Regions from separate parts of the Streptomyces sp. NPDC051172 genome, predicted to be linked through region 2. Evidence: riboswitches for the same ligand, from Rfam matches in the RefSeq annotation. Region 2 holds a riboswitch; each other region holds the start of a gene.

Region 1 (5,487 bases), on a different contig from region 2:
CAGGTGCGGGTGGTGTCGGTGGACCGGCGGGGAGGCGGCGGCTTCGAACTCAAGCTGGACTCCGGCGAGCTGTTCACCGCCCGCGCGGTCGTCGTGGCGACCGGCCTGTCCGGCCTCGCGCACCTGCCGGCCGAACTGGCCACCGCCGCGGCGGACGGACCCACCCCCACGGGCCCGGTCTCACACAGCTCCCAGCAGCATGACCTCACGCGCTACGCCGGCAAGGAACTGATCGTGATCGGCGCCGGCCAGTCCGCGCTGGAGACGGCGGCGCTGGCGGCGGAGGTGGGCGCACAGGTGCGGGTGGTCTCCCGCGGCCGCGGCAGGGTCGCCTTCGGCGCACCGCCGTGGAAGCAGCCGAAGCTGCGCCCCGAGTCGCCGTTCGGCCGCGCCTGGTCCCTGTGGGCCCTGAGCTACTATCCGCACCCCTACCGCTATCTGCCGGCCGAGGCCCGCCACTACCTGGTGCGGCGCGTCCTCGGTCCGCTCGGCGCATGGTGGCTGCGCGATCGTTTCGAGGGGAAGGTGCAGGTCAGCGAGGTCGACCGGATCGTGCGGGCGGATGCGGCCGACGGCAGCCCGAAGCTGACGGTCCGCACCCACGCCGGCCGCATCCTGGACATGTCCGCGGACCATGTCATCGCGGCCACCGGATACCGGGTGGACATCGCGGCCATGGACTTCCTCGGCCACGAACTGCGCACGCGTCTCGCGGTGAGCCGCGGCACACCCAAACTGGGCGCGGGGTACGTCTCCTCGGTCCCCGGCCTGTACTTCACCGGCCTGCCGGCCGCGGCGTCGTACGGCCCGGTGATGCGCTTCGTGTGCGGCACCGAGTTCGCCTCTCCGAGGCTGGCAAAACACCTGGCGGCAGCGCACGGCTAGGCAGCGGCAGCGGGCTCTTGCCTGACGATGAAGAGCCCATAAGGATAAGGGAGTTGAGTGAGGGACGGTGGGGCAATCGGCCGTCGTCCGGTTCACGATGAGTCGGTGGGGCGTCCTGTCCGTATTCTCTGATCATGGCCGCACCCACCGCATATGCACTCATCGCCACCGACCTGGACGGCACGCTGCTCCGAGGCGACGACACGCTCTCCGACCGGTCCCTCGCCGCTCTCGCACGGGTCGCCGGGGCCGGCGCCCGGCACCTGGTCGTGACGGGCCGGCCGGCCCCCAGGGTGCGGCCGCTCTTCGACCAACTGGGCGGCAGGGGGCTCGCGGTGTGCGGGCAGGGCGCGCAGGTGTACGACGTGGGCGCGGACCGTCTGCTGTGGTCCGTCACCCTGGACCGGGAGCTGGCCGAGACCGCCCTCGGCAAGATCGAGGCCGAGGTGGGCCAGGTGTACGCGGCTGTCGACCAGGACGGTGTGGAGGGACTCACGCTCATCGAACCGGGCTATCTGATGCCGCATCCGACGCTGCCCGCGGTCCGGGTCGACCGGCGCGACGACCTGTGGTGCGAACCCATCAGCAAGGTGCTGCTGCGCCATCCCGACCTGTCCGACGACGAGTTGGCGGCGACGGCGCGCTCGGTGGTGGGTTCGCTGGCCACCGTCACCATGTCGGGGCCGGGGACCGTCGAACTCCAGCCATGCGGCATCACCAAGGCGACGGGCCTCGCACTGGCCGCCGCACACCTGGGACTCGGCCCGCAGCAGACCATCGCCTTCGGCGACATGCCGAACGACATCCCCATGTTCGACTGGGCCGCCCACGGCGTCGCCATGGCCAACGCCCACCCCGAACTCAAGGCGGTGGCCGACGAGATCACCCTGTCGAACGAGGACGACGGCATCGCCGTCGTCCTCGAGCGACTGTTCGTCGAGTTCGGGGAGCTCGACGAACTCGTGGAGCTCGGGCAACTCGAGGGGTTGTGAGCAGGGTGCCGGATGCGACGAACGGCCCGTCGAGGCACTTCCCCGGGAGCGCCTAGTAGGCGCCGAAGACGTTGTCGATCGACCCGTACCGCGCGGCGGCGTACTTGCAGGCGGCCGTGATGTTCGCGATCGGGTCGAAGGGGTTCATCGCCGTGCCGGGCACGTGGTAGGCGAGGAACGTCGGGTCGATGACCTGCAGCAGTCCCTTGGAGGGGGTGCCGGCGACCGCGTTCGAGTCCCAGTTGTTGATGGCGGCCGGGTCGCCCGAGGACTCGCGGATGATGTTGCGGTAAATGCCGTTGTACGTCCCCGGGATTCCGTTCTGCTGCATGACCTGGAGGGCGCCCCGGATCCAGCCGTCGAGGTTGTCGGCGTAGCCCATCGACTTCACGCTGGCCACGGTCGGGGTGGCCGCGGACGCGCTGTTCGCGCCGATGAGCGGGAGGGCGAGAACGGCGACGCCCGTACCGGTGACGGCGAGCTTGCGAGCGAGGCGGTTGCTTCTGGGACGACGGTGCTGACCTGTTGCAGGCATGGCGGGATCCTCTCCGGCGCCTGCGAGGTGAGCTGTCGGGTTCGGGCGGGGAGATGCCCGGCCGCGCAGCCGTACGGCAGCGCGACTTCACCCCTAGCCGGTCAGGGACGATGCCCGGCCCGGCGGCCTACCTGGTTCCCCCGCTCCTGCCGTGCGAGTCAGTTGGTCGATGGTTGTTCCCGGGCGGCGGCAGGATTCGGCGTCCACCCGACAGGCCGGGAACGTATGCGAGAGCACATGACGGGAACAAGTGTCGAGTTCACAGATCACGCCTCTTGACCTTGGTCTGAGGCTTATGGGGCACTTGATCCTTTGCGGTTGCCAAGGTTCAACTCGCGTACGGGGAAGGGGAAGCGGTGAGAGGGTGGCGCTCGTCGGCCCGCACCGCCGTGTGAGTCAAGTCACCGGCATCCGCAAGAACGGCAAAAAGGGGCAATGGCCCCAACTAGTGGTCAACCAGCAGCTCATCGCCTCATTGGGGGGCGAAAACGGAACCTGGCGTGTGGTGCACGTCGTTGTCATGGCGGTCGCCCGTCGAGCACCCCGCGCCGGGATCCGGAGGTCCTCGTGAGTCGTTTCGTGAGGGAGGGGCGATCGGGCGTGCCGACTCGTACGGACGCGCCGGGGGGCACGCCGAGAGGCGGGTCGGCCGACACCCCGATAGACAAGTCGGTAGATATCCGTTCTTATCAGTTGATCAAAAACATACCGGCCGTGATCCGATACCGCCCGGGCTGGACGGGTGGGTGGCATCGGTGATCGAAAGGTGACCGGATACGCTGACTTGAGTGATGTCAGCGACCTATCGACAAACCGTGTAACCGCCAGTAGACACCAGCAGACAGGAGACCCCTCGTGACCGTCGTCGGGCCGTTCGGGCTGAGCGTGCGGGACCAGGCTCTGGAAGCCGATGTCCAGGCCGGATTGGCGGCCGTCGAGGAAGGTTTGCTCGAAGCCACCAAGAGTGAGGTGCCCTTCATCACGGAGGCCGCCCAGCACCTGGTGCGGGCGGGCGGGAAGCGGTTCCGCCCGCTGCTCGTGATGCTCGCCGCCCAGTTCGGTGACCCGTATGCGCCGGGGGTCGTGCCGTCGGCCGTGGTGGTGGAGCTGACCCATCTGGCGACGCTGTACCACGACGACGTGATGGACGAGGCCGCCGTGCGGCGTGGCGTCGACAGCGCCAACGCCCGCTGGGGCAACTCGGTGGCGGTCCTCACCGGCGACTTCCTGTTCGCGCGCGCCTCGCACATCCTCGCCGACCTCGGGCCCGAGGCGGTCCGGGTGCAGGCCGAGGCGTTCGAGCGCCTGGTCACCGGGCAGATCCTGGAGACGGCGGGGCCGCAGGACGGACGGGACCCGGTCGACCACTACCTGGACGTCCTCGGCGGCAAGACGGGCTCGCTGGTGGCCGTGTCGTGCCGCTTCGGGGCGATGATGTCGGGCGCCGACGAGACGGTCGTGGACGTGCTGACGCAGTACGGGGAGCGGCTGGGAGTCGCCTTCCAGCTGGCGGACGACGTACTGGACATCGCCTCCGAGTCGCGCGAGTCCGGCAAGACCCCGGGCACCGACCTGCGCGAGGGAGTCCCCACGCTTCCGGTGCTGCGGCTGCGGGAGCGGGCGGCCCGGCTGGGTCTTGCCGAGGACATCGCCCTGTGCGAGCTGCTGGACTCCGACCTGAGCGACGACGCGCGGCATGCCGAGGCGCTCGCCGGACTGCGGGCGCACCCTGCGCTGGAGCAGGCGCGGCGGGACACGGTGCGGTACGCGGAGGACGCGCGAGCGGCCCTGGCCCCGCTGCCGGAGTGCGATGCCAAGCTCGCGCTGATGGAGATGTGCGACGCCGTGGTGCACCGGGCCGGCTGAGCCGTCGGCCGAGCGGCCTCTGAGCTGCGCTCCAGGCGATGTGATGCACGTCATATATCTGGACTGAATCCAGAATGAGATCGCTTCCGTAGTCATACCCGGAAGGCCGACGCAGGGGGTGTCGGCCGGTCTACGGGGAGAAAAAAAGAATCATGGGCATGAATGCGACGTTCTCGAAGCGCCGTAAGAGCCTGGTGGCCACAGCTGTCGCGGTGGCCGCCGCCGGCGGGATCGCCGCCGCGGTGATCCCGGCCCACGCCACCGGTGTCGTGTCCGACGGCACCGGGGGAACCCTTCTGGCTGCCAGTCTGCGCGGGGCCGACGAGGTGCCCGTGGCGGGCGGCCCGGCCGTCGGCGACCAGGACGGCGCCGGTCTCGAGTTCATCAAGGTGCAGGACGACAAGGTGTCCGTCGCCGTGACCTGGCGCGGCACCGGCAAACCGACCATGCTCCACATCCACCAGGGCGCCAAGGGCACCAACGGCGGCGTCAAGGTCGACTTCACCGACCTGCTGAAGCACAGCAAGCGGCACAGCGTCACCGGCACGGTCCAGGTCAAGGACGCCGCCCTGCTCGCCGCTCTCAAGTCCGACCCCGGTTCGTTCTACGCCAACCTGCACACCACAGGGTTCCCCGGCGGAGCCGTCCGCGGCCAGCTCCACAAGGTCAGCGTCGCCGCCTTCGACTTCCGTGACGCCCTGCACAACTTCCAGGCGTCCGTGATCAAGGGCAAGCAGATCTACGAGTGCAAGCCCGCCGCCGGCGGCGGCTACGCCTTCGCCCAGCGGGACGTCGGCGCCCTGCTCGGCGGCGGCATCCGGCACTCCTTCGTCGCGCCCGACTCCGGTACACCGCAGTGGGTCGCACCGGACGGAAGTGCGGTGACCGGGGCCGTCCTGTCCAAGACGCCGAACGGCGACGGCAACATCCCCGAGCTCGACCTCAAGGCCACCCGGTCCGGCAAGCGCCACGGCCTGCTCGCGAACACCACCGAGATCCTGCGGCTCAACACCGTGGGCGGAGTGGCCCCGGCCGGGTCCTGCACGCCCGGCGCGATCGCAGGAGTCCCGTACCGGGCGGACTACGTCTTCCTGCAGAACTGACGGGAGCTCACCTCGGGCGGGCGGCGTCCTCCCCCTACGACCCCTACGGGTCGGGGCGGGCGTCGCCCTCTCGCGTCATACCCCAGATGTACACGGAGTTGGCCCC
Region 2 (5,487 bases):
CCGCGGCGGTCTCGTACGCGGTCGACACCGCCGACCAGGAGCGGATCACCGCCCGCTGGATCGTCGAGGCGGCCAACATGCCCGTACTGCCCGAGGCGGAGGAGCTGCTGGCCGCGCGCGGGGTGACCGTACTGCCGGACGTGGTCGTCAACTCCGGGACCAACGCCTGGTGGTGGTGGACCCTGTTCGGCGACATCGGCCCGGACGCCCAGGAGGCGTTCGCCCACACCCGCCGCTCGATGCGCGCCCTGACCGAGCAGATGCTGGCCCGCGCGGAGGCCGACGGGACGAGCCCGCGGGCGGCCGCGCACGCCATCGTCGCGGACCGGCTGCCGGTGATAGCGGAACGCTTCGGCTGGTACCGGTGACGACGGTCCGAGCACGTGTGCCGGACAACCCGGCCGCCCGGAAAAGTACCAGCAGGCGTACGGCCGTACGGCGCACCCTCTCGAACCCGCCAAGCGCTGGCCTCTCCCCGGCGTCTCCAGCGGCGACGGAATAGGGTGACCTCGTGGCGAGAGTGCGGTTGAGTGTGGCCGAGCGGCGCGAGGAGTTGCTGCGGGCCGCCATCGGGCAGATCGAGGCGCGGGGTGTGGCGGCGGTCCGGATCGCCGACGTCGCCTCAGCGCTCGGCGTGAGCAACGCGCTGGTGCTGTACCACTTCTCCACCAAGGAGAAGCTGGTCGCCGCCGCGTTCACCTTCGCGGCCGAGGACGACCTCGCGCATCTGCGCAAGCTTCTCGGCCGCCGTACGACGGCGCTGCGGCGACTGCGGTCGGCGGTGCGCTGGTACGCACCCACGGGCCAGGCCAAGGGCTGGCGGCTGTGGATCGAGGGCTGGGCGGCGGCGCTGCGCGAGCCCGCGCTGCAGGAGGTCACGCGCGACCTCGACAAGCAGTGGAAGGCGGCGATCGCCGAGGTCGTCACGGAGGGCGTGGCCGCGGGCGAGTTCGACTGCCCGGACCCGCATGGCGCGGCCCTGCGGCTGACCGCCCTGCTCGACGGGCTCGCCGTGCAGCTGACTTCGTACGCGGGTGCCGTGCCGCGGGCGCGGGCGCAGGAGTGGGTGGACGACGCGCTGGCCCGTGAACTGGGGCTGGAGCGGGCGGCGTTGACGGCTTCGGAGCACTGAGCCCCCGCACTCGGCGGGGCTCGTGCCACCGGACCGCTTCACCGCCCGCCGCAGCGAGGGCCGCTGTCAAGCCATCACGAGCGCCCCGCCCAGCACGGTTTCAGGCGCCCGTCAGGCCACCGAGGCGATCCGCATCTTGATGTCGTCCGGCGACAGTGCGCCCTTCGCCGTGACGTGGTCCCCGGACGACTCGCCGCGCAACCGGCGGCCGATCCACGGCACCAGGTACTCGCGCGCCCATTGCACGTCGTCCCGTCGTACCTCGAGGGTGCCGCGCGGCGGGAGCGGCGGCCAGGGCTGGTCGGGGTCGGCCGGCACCTCGAGGCCGAGGACCTGTCCGGCGCGCAGCGCCACGCGCGTGTGCCCCTCGGGTGAGAGATGGAGGCGGTCGCCGTCCCACGCCCTGCGGTCCTGAACGGTCTTCAGGGACCACAGGTCGAGCACGGGACAGCCGTACCGGTCGGCGATGGCCCGGACATGACCGTTGTAGGTGGCGATCTTGCCGCGCAGGTGCTTGAGCACGGGGACGCCACGGGTGTCGAAGCCGGTGGTCACCATGACCGTGCCGGCGATTTCGGTGAGCCGGGCCACCGCCCGCTCGAAGCGCTCGGCGACCTCGTCGGGGTCGGTGCCGGGACGGATGATGTCGTTGCCGCCCGCACAGAAGGAGACCAGGTCCGGCGTCAGTTCGACGGCCTGCGGAACCTGGTCCTCCACTATCTGGTCGAGCAGTTTGCCGCGCACGGCGAGGTTCGTGTATCTGAAGTCGCCCTCGGGTCGCCGGTCGGCGAGAAGCACCGCGAACCGGTCGGCCCAACCGACGAACGCCCCGTCGGGGCCGGGGTCGCCGACGCCCTCGGTGAAGCTGTCCCCCACCGCAACGTACGACCCGATCTCTGATCTGCTGTCACTCTTCGAATCGTCTGCCACATCGACCATGATTCACCTTTGAATGTGACCTACGCGACCGTAGGAAAGGGTTGACGCGCGGTGAGATAGGCCACTTCTAAAGTGTTCACCAAGCTCGGAATAACCCTCCGACCAGAGATGTTGACGCGTCAGCGATGTTGTGGGGCGGGCCGCCAGACCCTGAAGTCGGCGATGCGGAAATGGCTCCATGTGGTCCGGAAGGCGAAGTGGCCCCTTGTGTACGGCTCGCGACCAGGAGCGGCTCCGTGTAGTCGTGGATCAGCGGGCGGACCCCGGGCTCCCCGACGTGACGGCGCAGCCGGGTCGTGGTGTTCGTGTTGGCGCCGTAGCACACGTAGTACGTCCTGAGGCAGTCGTACTCGGCCGGCGCCCCGCCGCGGTGGGTGGCGAAGAGGTCGTCCGGGGAGCGGACGTCGGTGGCGTTCCAGATGTTGTCGAGGTCGGACACGCGGTCGTTCGCGCCGCCTTCCGAGACGGGCGTCGCCGTGTACTGGATGACGTACGGCCCTTCGAGCCTCTGTCCGAACCAGACCGTCGAAGGCCGGACCCGGGGATCGAGGTCCGGCCTTCGGCGGCGTGTCAGGCAGGTGGTTCCGAGGGGAGGTCAGCCGACGCCGACGCCCTTCGAGCGGAGGTAGGCGACCGGGTCCACGTCGGAGCCGTAGTCGGGCGTGGTACGGATCTCGAAGTGCAGGTGCGGGCCGGTCACATTGCCGGTCGCGCCGGAGAGGCCGAGCTGCTGGCCCTCCGCCACGGTCTGGCCGGCCGAGACGGAGATCTGGGACATGTGGCCGTACTGGGCGTAGTAGCCGTCGGCGAGCCTGACGACGACCTGGTTGCCGTAGGCGCCGCCCCAGCCCGCGGAGACGACGGTGCCCGCGCCCACGGACTTGATGGAGGTGCCGGTCGGGACGACGAAGTCGACGCCCGTGTGGTACCCGCTGGACCACATGCTGCCGGCCACGTGGTAGCCGGTGCCGATGGTGCCGCCGATCACCGGGAGGGTGAAGCCGGTGGGGGCGGACTCGGAGGCCTTGGTGGCAGTCGCCTCGGCCGCTGACGAGGACGTCTTGGAGGCGGACGAGGGCGACGACTCGGTGGTGTCCGTCGCGGCCTTCCTGCCGATCGTCAGTTTCAGGCCCGGGTGGATCAGCGACGGGTTGTCGCCGACGGCCCGTCGGTTGTCCGAGTAGAGCCTGTGCCAGCCGCCGGCGACATGCTGCTCGTCGGCGATCTTCGAGAGGTAGTCGCCGGTCCGCACCGAATAGGTCCGCACGCCCGCATTTTCGGCGGCGCTCTTCTGGGCCGTCTTCTTCTCGGCGACCGGAAGGGACTGGACGGCCTTTTTCGAAACCGTCTGGGGAGCGGACTGCGTGGTGACGGCATGGGCGCCGGTGGCCCCCATGAGCGGGAGAGCGAGTGCGGCGCCACCGGTTCCGGCGACGGCGATGGAGCGGGTGAAGCGCTGGGGCTTCGGACGGCGGTGCTTACCCTTCGCGGGCATGACGAATTCCTCTCCGGCGCCTGCGAGGTGAGCTGTCGGGTTCGGGCTGGAGATGCCCGGCCACGCATACGACGCGGCTTTACCCCTAGCCGTTCCGGAGACCGGAACAGGCGGTTGTACCTGTGGGTCCCCCGCTCCTGCCGTTCACGGGTGAGTTCTGCGGGCACCGGGCGGCGGCAGGATTGGGCGTCCGTCCGGATTGGTGGCGAACGTAAGCGACCAGGACGCAAAGGAACAAGTGCTGGTTCCCCGAGAATGCGTTTCTATTGATCCCGTGAGAGAAAACCCGGTGACCCTGCGTGAATTCCCGGATGATCATCTCCGTCAAACGCCCTTGTAAAGCACCTGAATTACGTGGACATGACGCGCCACGCACCGTCACGGATATGACGCTCCTCACGTACCCCTGCTCCAGGATCCCCTATTCGGGAGCGAGTTGGAATGAAGGGGCCGAAGGAGCGCCAATCCGGACAGAAGGCTCAGATGCGCCGCAGACGGAAAACTGCCGCGTCGAGGTCACCGCGCAATCCGGTGCGCAGTCCGTGATGCAGCAATACGGCACCGCTGTGGATTTCGCCTGTTTCGGGGCATTCATACGAGGCTGTCGGGTCGAGACCCCGCAGTCGCAGCGCCGGCACGGGCTCGCCGTGGCTCTGCGCCTGGAGCCAGGCGAGGACGACCGCCTCGTCCCCGCGCACGTACTGCACCGCGCTCAGCCCGCCCCGCGGCGGCCGGAGCCGGTAGAGGTCGCCGTGCTGCACCAGCGGCCGGATCTCCTTGTAGAGCGCCACCCATTCGCCGGCCTCGGCGAGCTCCTCCTCGGTCCACCGGGTGAGGTCGCCGCCGACCCCGAGCACACCGGCCATGGAGCTCACGAACCGGAAGCGCAGCGAGCTGATCCGGCCGTTGAGCTGGGTGTTCGGGCTGTCGGTGACCCAGGCGGCCATGACCCGCGCGGGGTGGATCTGGCTGAAGCCGTGCTGGATGGCGAGCCGGTCGAGCGGGTCGGTGTTGTCGGAGGTCCACACCTGGTCCGTACGGCTGATGATCCCGAGGTCGATGCGGCCGCCGCCGCCCGAGCAGGACTCGAAGGCGACATTCGGGTGGGCCGCCCGCAGCCGGTCCAACAGGGCGTACAGGGCACGGACATGATCGACCCACAGGCGCTGCGGGTAGGGCTCGCCGGGCCAGCCCGCGTCGGTGAAGCAGCGGTTGAAGTCCCACTTCACATAGTCGATCGGGGCGCTGGAGAGGAGCGCGTCGAGCTGCTCCCAGAGGTATTCCTGGACGTCTTCCCTGGCCAGGTTCAGTACGAGCTGGTTGCGGAATTCCGTCCGCTTCCGTCCCGGTTGGAACTGCACCCAGTCGGGGTGGGCGCGGTAGAGCTCGCTGTCCGGGTTGACCATCTCGGGCTCGACCCAGATGCCGAACTGCATCCCGAGGGCGTGCACATAGTCCGCGAGGGGCTTGAGGCCGTTCGGGAAGCGGTCCCGGTTGACCGTCCAGTCGCCGAGTCCCGCGCGGTCGCTGGTGCGCTTGCCGAACCAGCCGTCGTCGACCACGAACAGCTCGACGCCGATCGCCGCGGCGCGCCGCGCCAGGGTGCCCTGCTGCTCCTCGGAGATGTCGAACTCGGTGGCCTCCCAGGAGTTGAACAGCACCGGCCGGTCCCGGTCGGCGTCGGGGATGACGTACGCGCGCTGGTAGGCGTGCCAGGCGCGGCTCGCGCCGCCGAAGCCGCCGTCGCTCCACAGACCGGCGAAGACAGGAGTCGTGTACGACTCGTCCGACTCCAGGCGCAGCAGCCCGGAGTCGTCGTAACCGGGGCCACCGGTGATCTGCACGCGCGCGTCCGGGAGTTGCGCCACCGCGATCCGCCAGGAACCCGACCAGCCCAGAGCGCAGCCGTAGACCTCGCCGC
Region 3 (5,487 bases), on a different contig from region 2:
GGGCCAGCCACAACGGCAGGTCGCCCTTGACACCGCCGAGCAGCCGCACCACCACCGCACCCGTCGGCCGCTGCGCCAGCGCATGGAAGAAGATGACACCGAAGGCGGCCAGGAACGCCAGGAACAGTGCGGGCAGCCCACGGCGTCTGAGTTGCCGCACCGGATCGACGACGATGCCGTGCCACTCGACCCGCAGCGTGCGTACCACCAACGCCGCCACCCGCCACAGCGCGCCGCGCGGCCGCCGGTACTCACGGTCGGCCGGATCACCCCACAGTCCGTGGGCACGCAGCCGATCCGCGGCACCGCCCGCGCACCGCACCCCCTTGCGCAGCAAAACTCCCCCGCCTCCCGTCCATCGCCCCACCGGATGGTCGGAACGGGGCGAGGCCGCCCCGAGGGAGGCTATGCCCGGCGGCGGGGCTTCCTTCGCTTGGCGCCCTTGGAGACGTCGGATCCGGCCCTCGGGTTGCTCCCCGCCGACTTCCCAGCCGTTTTTCCGGTCACCTTTGCCGCCGCGGGCTTGCGCCGGGCGCCGGTCGTGTCGCCCGCCTTGCCCTTCGTTTCCGGTGTCGCCGCCTTGCGGCCGCGGGAGCTGTTGGCCGTGCGACCGCGGACGATTCCGATGAAGTCCTCGACCAGGTCCGTGGTCGCCTCCTCGGGCCACGCCAGGGCGATGCTCGACGCGGGGCCGTCCACCAGCGGCCGGTACGTGAGGTCCTTGCGGTGGTACAGACGGGCCAGCGACTGGGGGACGACCAGGAGGCCGACGCCCGCCGCGACGAGTTCCACGGCGTCCTCGGTGGTGGCGGGGCGCTCGAAGGCGGGCTCGCCCGGCGGCCGGTCCCAGTCGAAGACGTCGTCGAGGGGGTGGAAGAGCACCTCGTCCGCGAGGTCCTCGACGGTCACCTCGTCCGCCGCCGTGATCACATGGTCCTTGGGGACGACGACGACCGTCGTCTCGGTGTAGAGCGGGATCGCGCTGAAGAACGTACGGTCGACCGGCAGCCGTACGAGTCCCGCGTCGGCCCCGCCCGCGCGCAGCACGTCGGATGCCTCGGCGGCCGGTACGGCGAGGAGGTTCAGCGGGATGTCGGGCAGGCGCTCGTTCCAGATCCGCACCCACTTGGCGGGCGTCACTCCCGGGACGTACGCAAGCCGGAACGCCTGGGGTTCTTCCGAGCCTGTCACCAGGCCAGGCTACCGGCCGTGGTCGGAGGACTCGCACATGCTCGATACCCTGGACGGCATGAAGTCGCACCAGAGCACCCAGACGATGAAGCCCGCGACCGCGGCGAAGAAGCTGGGTGTGTACCTCGAGGCCACCCCCGCCGAGTTCCGGGAGGGCGTCGTCTCACGAGCCGAGCTCGACCAGCTCCAGGCCGAGCCGCCCGAGTGGCTGCGCGAGCTGCGGGCAAACGGTCCGCACCCCCGTCCGGTGGTCGCGGCGAAGCTGGGCGTCTCCATCGCGGGTCTCGCCCGGGGCGGGATCACCGAGGCGCTCACCACCGAGCAGATCGAGGCCCTGAAGCAGGAACAGCCCGAGTGGCTGCAGAAGGAGCGCGCCACCCAGGCGGAGGTCCGCAAGGAGGCGGCGCGCATCAAGAAGCGCGACGCCGAGCGTGAGGCTCGCAGCGAGGGCCCGCGGGCCTGACGCGGCCCGTTCGCAACGGACGGTTGCCGTCCGGATCCACTGTGTGCACAACGCACGGATCTGACGGCACGTCACGACGAAGGTCACAGAAGCGTATCGGACATTCCGGCCTTCAACCTTCACACGAGCCGCACAAGTTGGCTAGCGTGTCGTCAGGCCGCACGAGTTCCTCCGGCGAACCCCGCCGGGACGCGCGGCCTCCGCCGAATCCGGTACGCCCCTGTGGCAGCCGGAACCGGGGACCCAACCGAACGACGGGGTGAATCGGCCCAACTGCCCGCCAGGCAGGGGCCGTAGGGCATGCCTTCCGGAACCGACCGCCCGAACCCGACAGCTAACTCGGTAGGCGGAGTACGGAAGGAGTACGGCTCCCATGGCGCCGGATCGACCATCGCGCACCGCAGGCTCGGGCCTTCCCGGCATGCGCAATTCCGCTCTCGCGACCGCCGCCCTCACCTCGGTGGCCCTGTTCTCGCAGACCGCCGACGCCGCACCGACGACGGGCGACGAGGGGCCCAGCCGCGAGGCCGTCCGGCAGCGGGTGAGCAGCCTCTACGACCAGGCCGAGTCCGACACCGGCAACTACAACTTCACCCGGGCCCAGCTGCTGGGAGCGCGGCCGCCCGCCGCCCCGCCCCGCGAGCGCGGCCGCTCGGATCCGGCACTCGACTCGGTGTCCCGGCGGTGGTTCGACGGAGCCCGCGCCTCGCTGGGTCCGACGGTGCCTGCGCTGCTGCCGGCCGACCGTATGCCGGACCGCCGGGCCGAGCCCCGGACCGCGCGCCCGGCGGACAGCCGCAGCACCGCCCTTGAGCTGGAGGCGACCGCCCGGCCCGTGGCCGAGCTGACCTCCGCGGAGTCCCGCCGTACGGTGGCCGAGCTGACCGCCGGCCCCACGGCTGCGCTCCCCGCCATCCCGCTGCCCCGACAGGAGGCCGCCTCCGCGCTGCCCGCTGCGGCCCCCGAGTCCAGGCAGACCTCCCTGCGCAGGTCCAAGGAGCAGAATCAGCGCAAGATCGCGGCGGCCAGCGAGCTGCTGTACCGGTACACCGCCCGGCAGACATCCGCACCGCGCCCGGCTGTCGGGGCCGTGCCGGCCCAGCTCCCCCGGCAGGACCAGGCGCAACAGACCCGCCCGGCGGCCGAGGAAGCGTGGCGGCTGCAGGAGCCGACGGTCCTCGACACTGGCCTGCCCCCGGCCGGGGCACAGCTGATGCAGCCGTCCGTCCTCGACACCGGCGTACCCGCGGTCGAGCAGTGGCGCATGCAGCCTTCCGTGCTGGACACGGGCGTACCCGCCGTGGAGGAATGGCGCACCCAGCCGTCCGTGCTCGACACCGGCATACCTCAGGCCGGGGGTTGGACCATGCAGCCGTCCGTCCTCGACACGGGTGTGCCCGCAACCGTTACGCCCACCGCCACCAAGGCCGACAGGGCGATCGACTTCGCCCGTGCACAGATCGGCAGGCCGTGTCTGTGGGGTGCGGTCGGGCCGGAGTCGTACGACAACGCCGGGCTCACCCAGGCCGCCTGGCGGGCCGCGGGGGTCACCCTGCCACGGACCCCGTACGAGCAGGCGGGCGCCGGCACCGTGATTCCCCTGGCCGAGAGCCGCCCCGGAGACCTGATCTTCTTCAACGACAACTTCAGCCACGTCGGCATCTACACCGGCAACGGCCTGATGATTCACGCACCGGGTCCGGGCGCGGTCATCCGCGAGGACTCGGTCCACTACGCAGGCGAAGCCGCGGTCCGTATCGCAGTACGCCCCATGTGACACCAACGGCTCACTGAACCAGGAGGAGGCCGCCGACGGAAGTCGGTGACCTCCTCCTTTTCAGCCACAGGCACTCCACAACATCCTGTGACGCATGACCGCATTCGCAACGGCCGCCTGTGGCTCCGGTTCCGGGAGCGCCGGTACCCGTGACCGCATCAGCACGGTCCTGCGGGCCCAGCAGGTGGGGCTGATTCCCACGCCGTGACCCGTGGCGGCGCGGTCAGGGCCGGCGCGCGGTACAGGTCGCGCAGCAGGGCGATCTCGGCCCCGTGGTGCAGGACTTCCTGGTTGACCCACCACACGATGTCGACGAAGGGCTCTTCCGCGTCGCTGCCGTGCGGATACGTACAGTGGCCGACCTTGTCGAGTGCCGCGTCGCCGCTGTTCAGCAGCGCCTCCCGCCAGGCCGTGACTCCGGCGTCGAAGGCGGCGACGGCCGCTGCCACGTCCCCGCTGACGAGGTAGTCGTCCCGGGTGAGGCGGTGGGTGCCTGCCGTGTGATCGGCGCGGAGGGTCAGCATCTCGCTGAGGTGGCTCAGCCGCCACGCGATGGTGGTGAAGGGCGGTGGCCACGGATGCGGGTAGGACGCCGCGTCACGTCCCCAGTCTCCGTCCGCGGCACCGGCCAGCAGGGTGGCGCGCGGTCCGGGCCCGTCCGCCCTTCGCCGCACCGACCAGCAGTCCGCCACCGGCTCCCAGAGGTACTCCTCGTCGGTCATGGGCCCGACCTCGGTGTCCGAACCGTCGCCGCTGTCCATCACCGGCCCGGTCAGCCGGGCGGCCAGACGCCCACAGGCGAAGTCGAACTGCTCCAGCAACGGAGCCAGACGAGACACGGTCACCGACACTCCCATGGCGGACTCGTGGGCGCACGGCGCAGGCATGAACCGACCGGCTAGCCTGGCACAACCGGCGCACACCCCGCCTCTCCTTTTCCGAGGCCGGGTATTCCGGCAACAGGTTCCCGATGACAGGGAGTCGGCCATGAAGCCGAACCGCTCCATCCCCTCCTCGACCGTCATCCCCGTCCTGATCTACCCCGATGTACGCGCGGCGGTCGCCTGGCTCGGTGCGGCCTTCGGGTTCGTGGAACGGGTACGGATCGGCGAGGACCACCGCGCGCAGCTCGGGTTCGGCGACGGTGCCGTGATCGTCGGGGACACCCGCAAGGACCGCCGTCCCCCGCGCCCCGGCGAGGTCACTCACTCGGTCACGGTCCGCGTCGAAGACGCCCGCGCCCACTGCGAACAGGCCCGGGCACACGGCGCACGCATCGTCATGGAACCCACCGACTTCGAGTACGGGGAACGCCAGTACACGGCCGAGGACCTCGCGGGCCATCAGTGGACGTTCTCGGAGACCCTCGCGGACATTGCGCCGGAGGAGTGGGGCGGGCAGACGGTCTCAGTCGGCTGAGGAGCGTCAGCCCGGCGGGGGCCCCGTCCCGCCCTTGAGTCGTTCCAGGTCGGAGGGGCGGACCTGGATGACGACCAGGGCGATCAGGGCGGCGAGGACGGCGAAGATCGCTGCCATGATGAAGGCCGCCGAGATCCCTGACGTGAGCACGTGGTCGGACCAGGGGCTCGGGAGCTGCCCGGTGTGCCTGAAGCGCAGGCGTTCGGCCGGGGTGGCCTGGGCCAGGAAGCGCGGGATCTGCTTGTGGGCCTCGTGGGTGCCGGCCGTGCCGAACATGGTGACCAGGATGGACAGGCCGAGCGAACCGCCCACCTGCTGCGTTGCGTTGAGGAGTCCGGAGGCCGCGCCGGTCTCCCGGACGGGGACGTTGGACAGCGCCATGAGGGTGAGGGAGACGAACTCCATGCCCATGCCCAGGCCGAAGACGCAGATCGGGCCGAGGATGCTGCCCGCGTAGGTGGAGTGGACGTCGGTCAGGGTCAGCCAGGCCAGACCCGCCGCCGCGAGAACGGCGCCCACCACCATGAAGGGTTTGGGCCCGAACTTGGGCAGGAACCGCGAGGCGAGCGCCGCGCCGACCGCGATGACCGCGCTGACCGGCAGGAAGGCGAGCCCGGCCTGCAGCGGGCTGAAGCCC

The links. A riboswitch is a leader RNA that binds a small molecule or an ion and turns the genes downstream of it on or off. The one in region 2 is predicted to bind cyclic di-AMP.
Region 1: it holds a riboswitch for cyclic di-AMP, as region 2 does, so the genes downstream of both, AB0N07_RS10160 (transglycosylase SLT domain-containing protein) here and AB0N07_RS26020 (peptidoglycan DD-metalloendopeptidase family protein) in region 2, are expected to answer to the same signal.
Region 3: it holds a riboswitch for cyclic di-AMP, as region 2 does, so the genes downstream of both, AB0N07_RS14430 (C40 family peptidase) here and AB0N07_RS26020 (peptidoglycan DD-metalloendopeptidase family protein) in region 2, are expected to answer to the same signal.

Annotation. Positions count from the first base shown of each region.
Region 1 is NZ_JBFBBE010000012.1:138,373-143,859, forward strand. It holds gene AB0N07_RS10150 (FAD-dependent oxidoreductase) at 1-885, shown strand, start outside; gene AB0N07_RS10155 (HAD family hydrolase) at 1,020-1,877, shown strand; gene AB0N07_RS10160 (transglycosylase SLT domain-containing protein) at 1,930-2,412, opposite strand; cyclic di-AMP (ydaO/yuaA leader) riboswitch at 2,417-2,591, opposite strand; gene AB0N07_RS10165 (polyprenyl synthetase family protein) at 3,268-4,278, shown strand; gene AB0N07_RS10170 (CHRD domain-containing protein) at 4,437-5,381, shown strand.
Region 2 is NZ_JBFBBE010000046.1:9,465-14,951, forward strand. It holds gene AB0N07_RS26000 (Glu/Leu/Phe/Val dehydrogenase dimerization domain-containing protein) at 1-368, shown strand, start outside; gene AB0N07_RS26005 (TetR family transcriptional regulator C-terminal domain-containing protein) at 512-1,132, shown strand; gene AB0N07_RS26010 (SGNH/GDSL hydrolase family protein) at 1,244-2,071, opposite strand; partial or broken gene AB0N07_RS26015 (DUF6250 domain-containing protein) at 2,191-2,600, opposite strand; gene AB0N07_RS26020 (peptidoglycan DD-metalloendopeptidase family protein) at 2,667-3,566, opposite strand; cyclic di-AMP (ydaO/yuaA leader) riboswitch at 3,571-3,738, opposite strand; gene AB0N07_RS26025 (alpha-galactosidase) at 4,046-5,487, opposite strand, start outside.
Region 3 is NZ_JBFBBE010000019.1:75,995-81,481, reverse strand. It holds gene AB0N07_RS14445 (hypothetical protein) at 1-229, opposite strand, end outside; gene AB0N07_RS14440 (LysR family substrate-binding domain-containing protein) at 406-1,191, opposite strand; gene AB0N07_RS14435 (DUF5997 family protein) at 1,250-1,654, shown strand; cyclic di-AMP (ydaO/yuaA leader) riboswitch at 1,846-2,019, shown strand; gene AB0N07_RS14430 (C40 family peptidase) at 2,076-3,431, shown strand; gene AB0N07_RS14425 (DinB family protein) at 3,590-4,276, opposite strand; gene AB0N07_RS14420 (VOC family protein) at 4,419-4,850, shown strand; gene AB0N07_RS14415 (MFS transporter) at 4,857-5,487, opposite strand, start outside.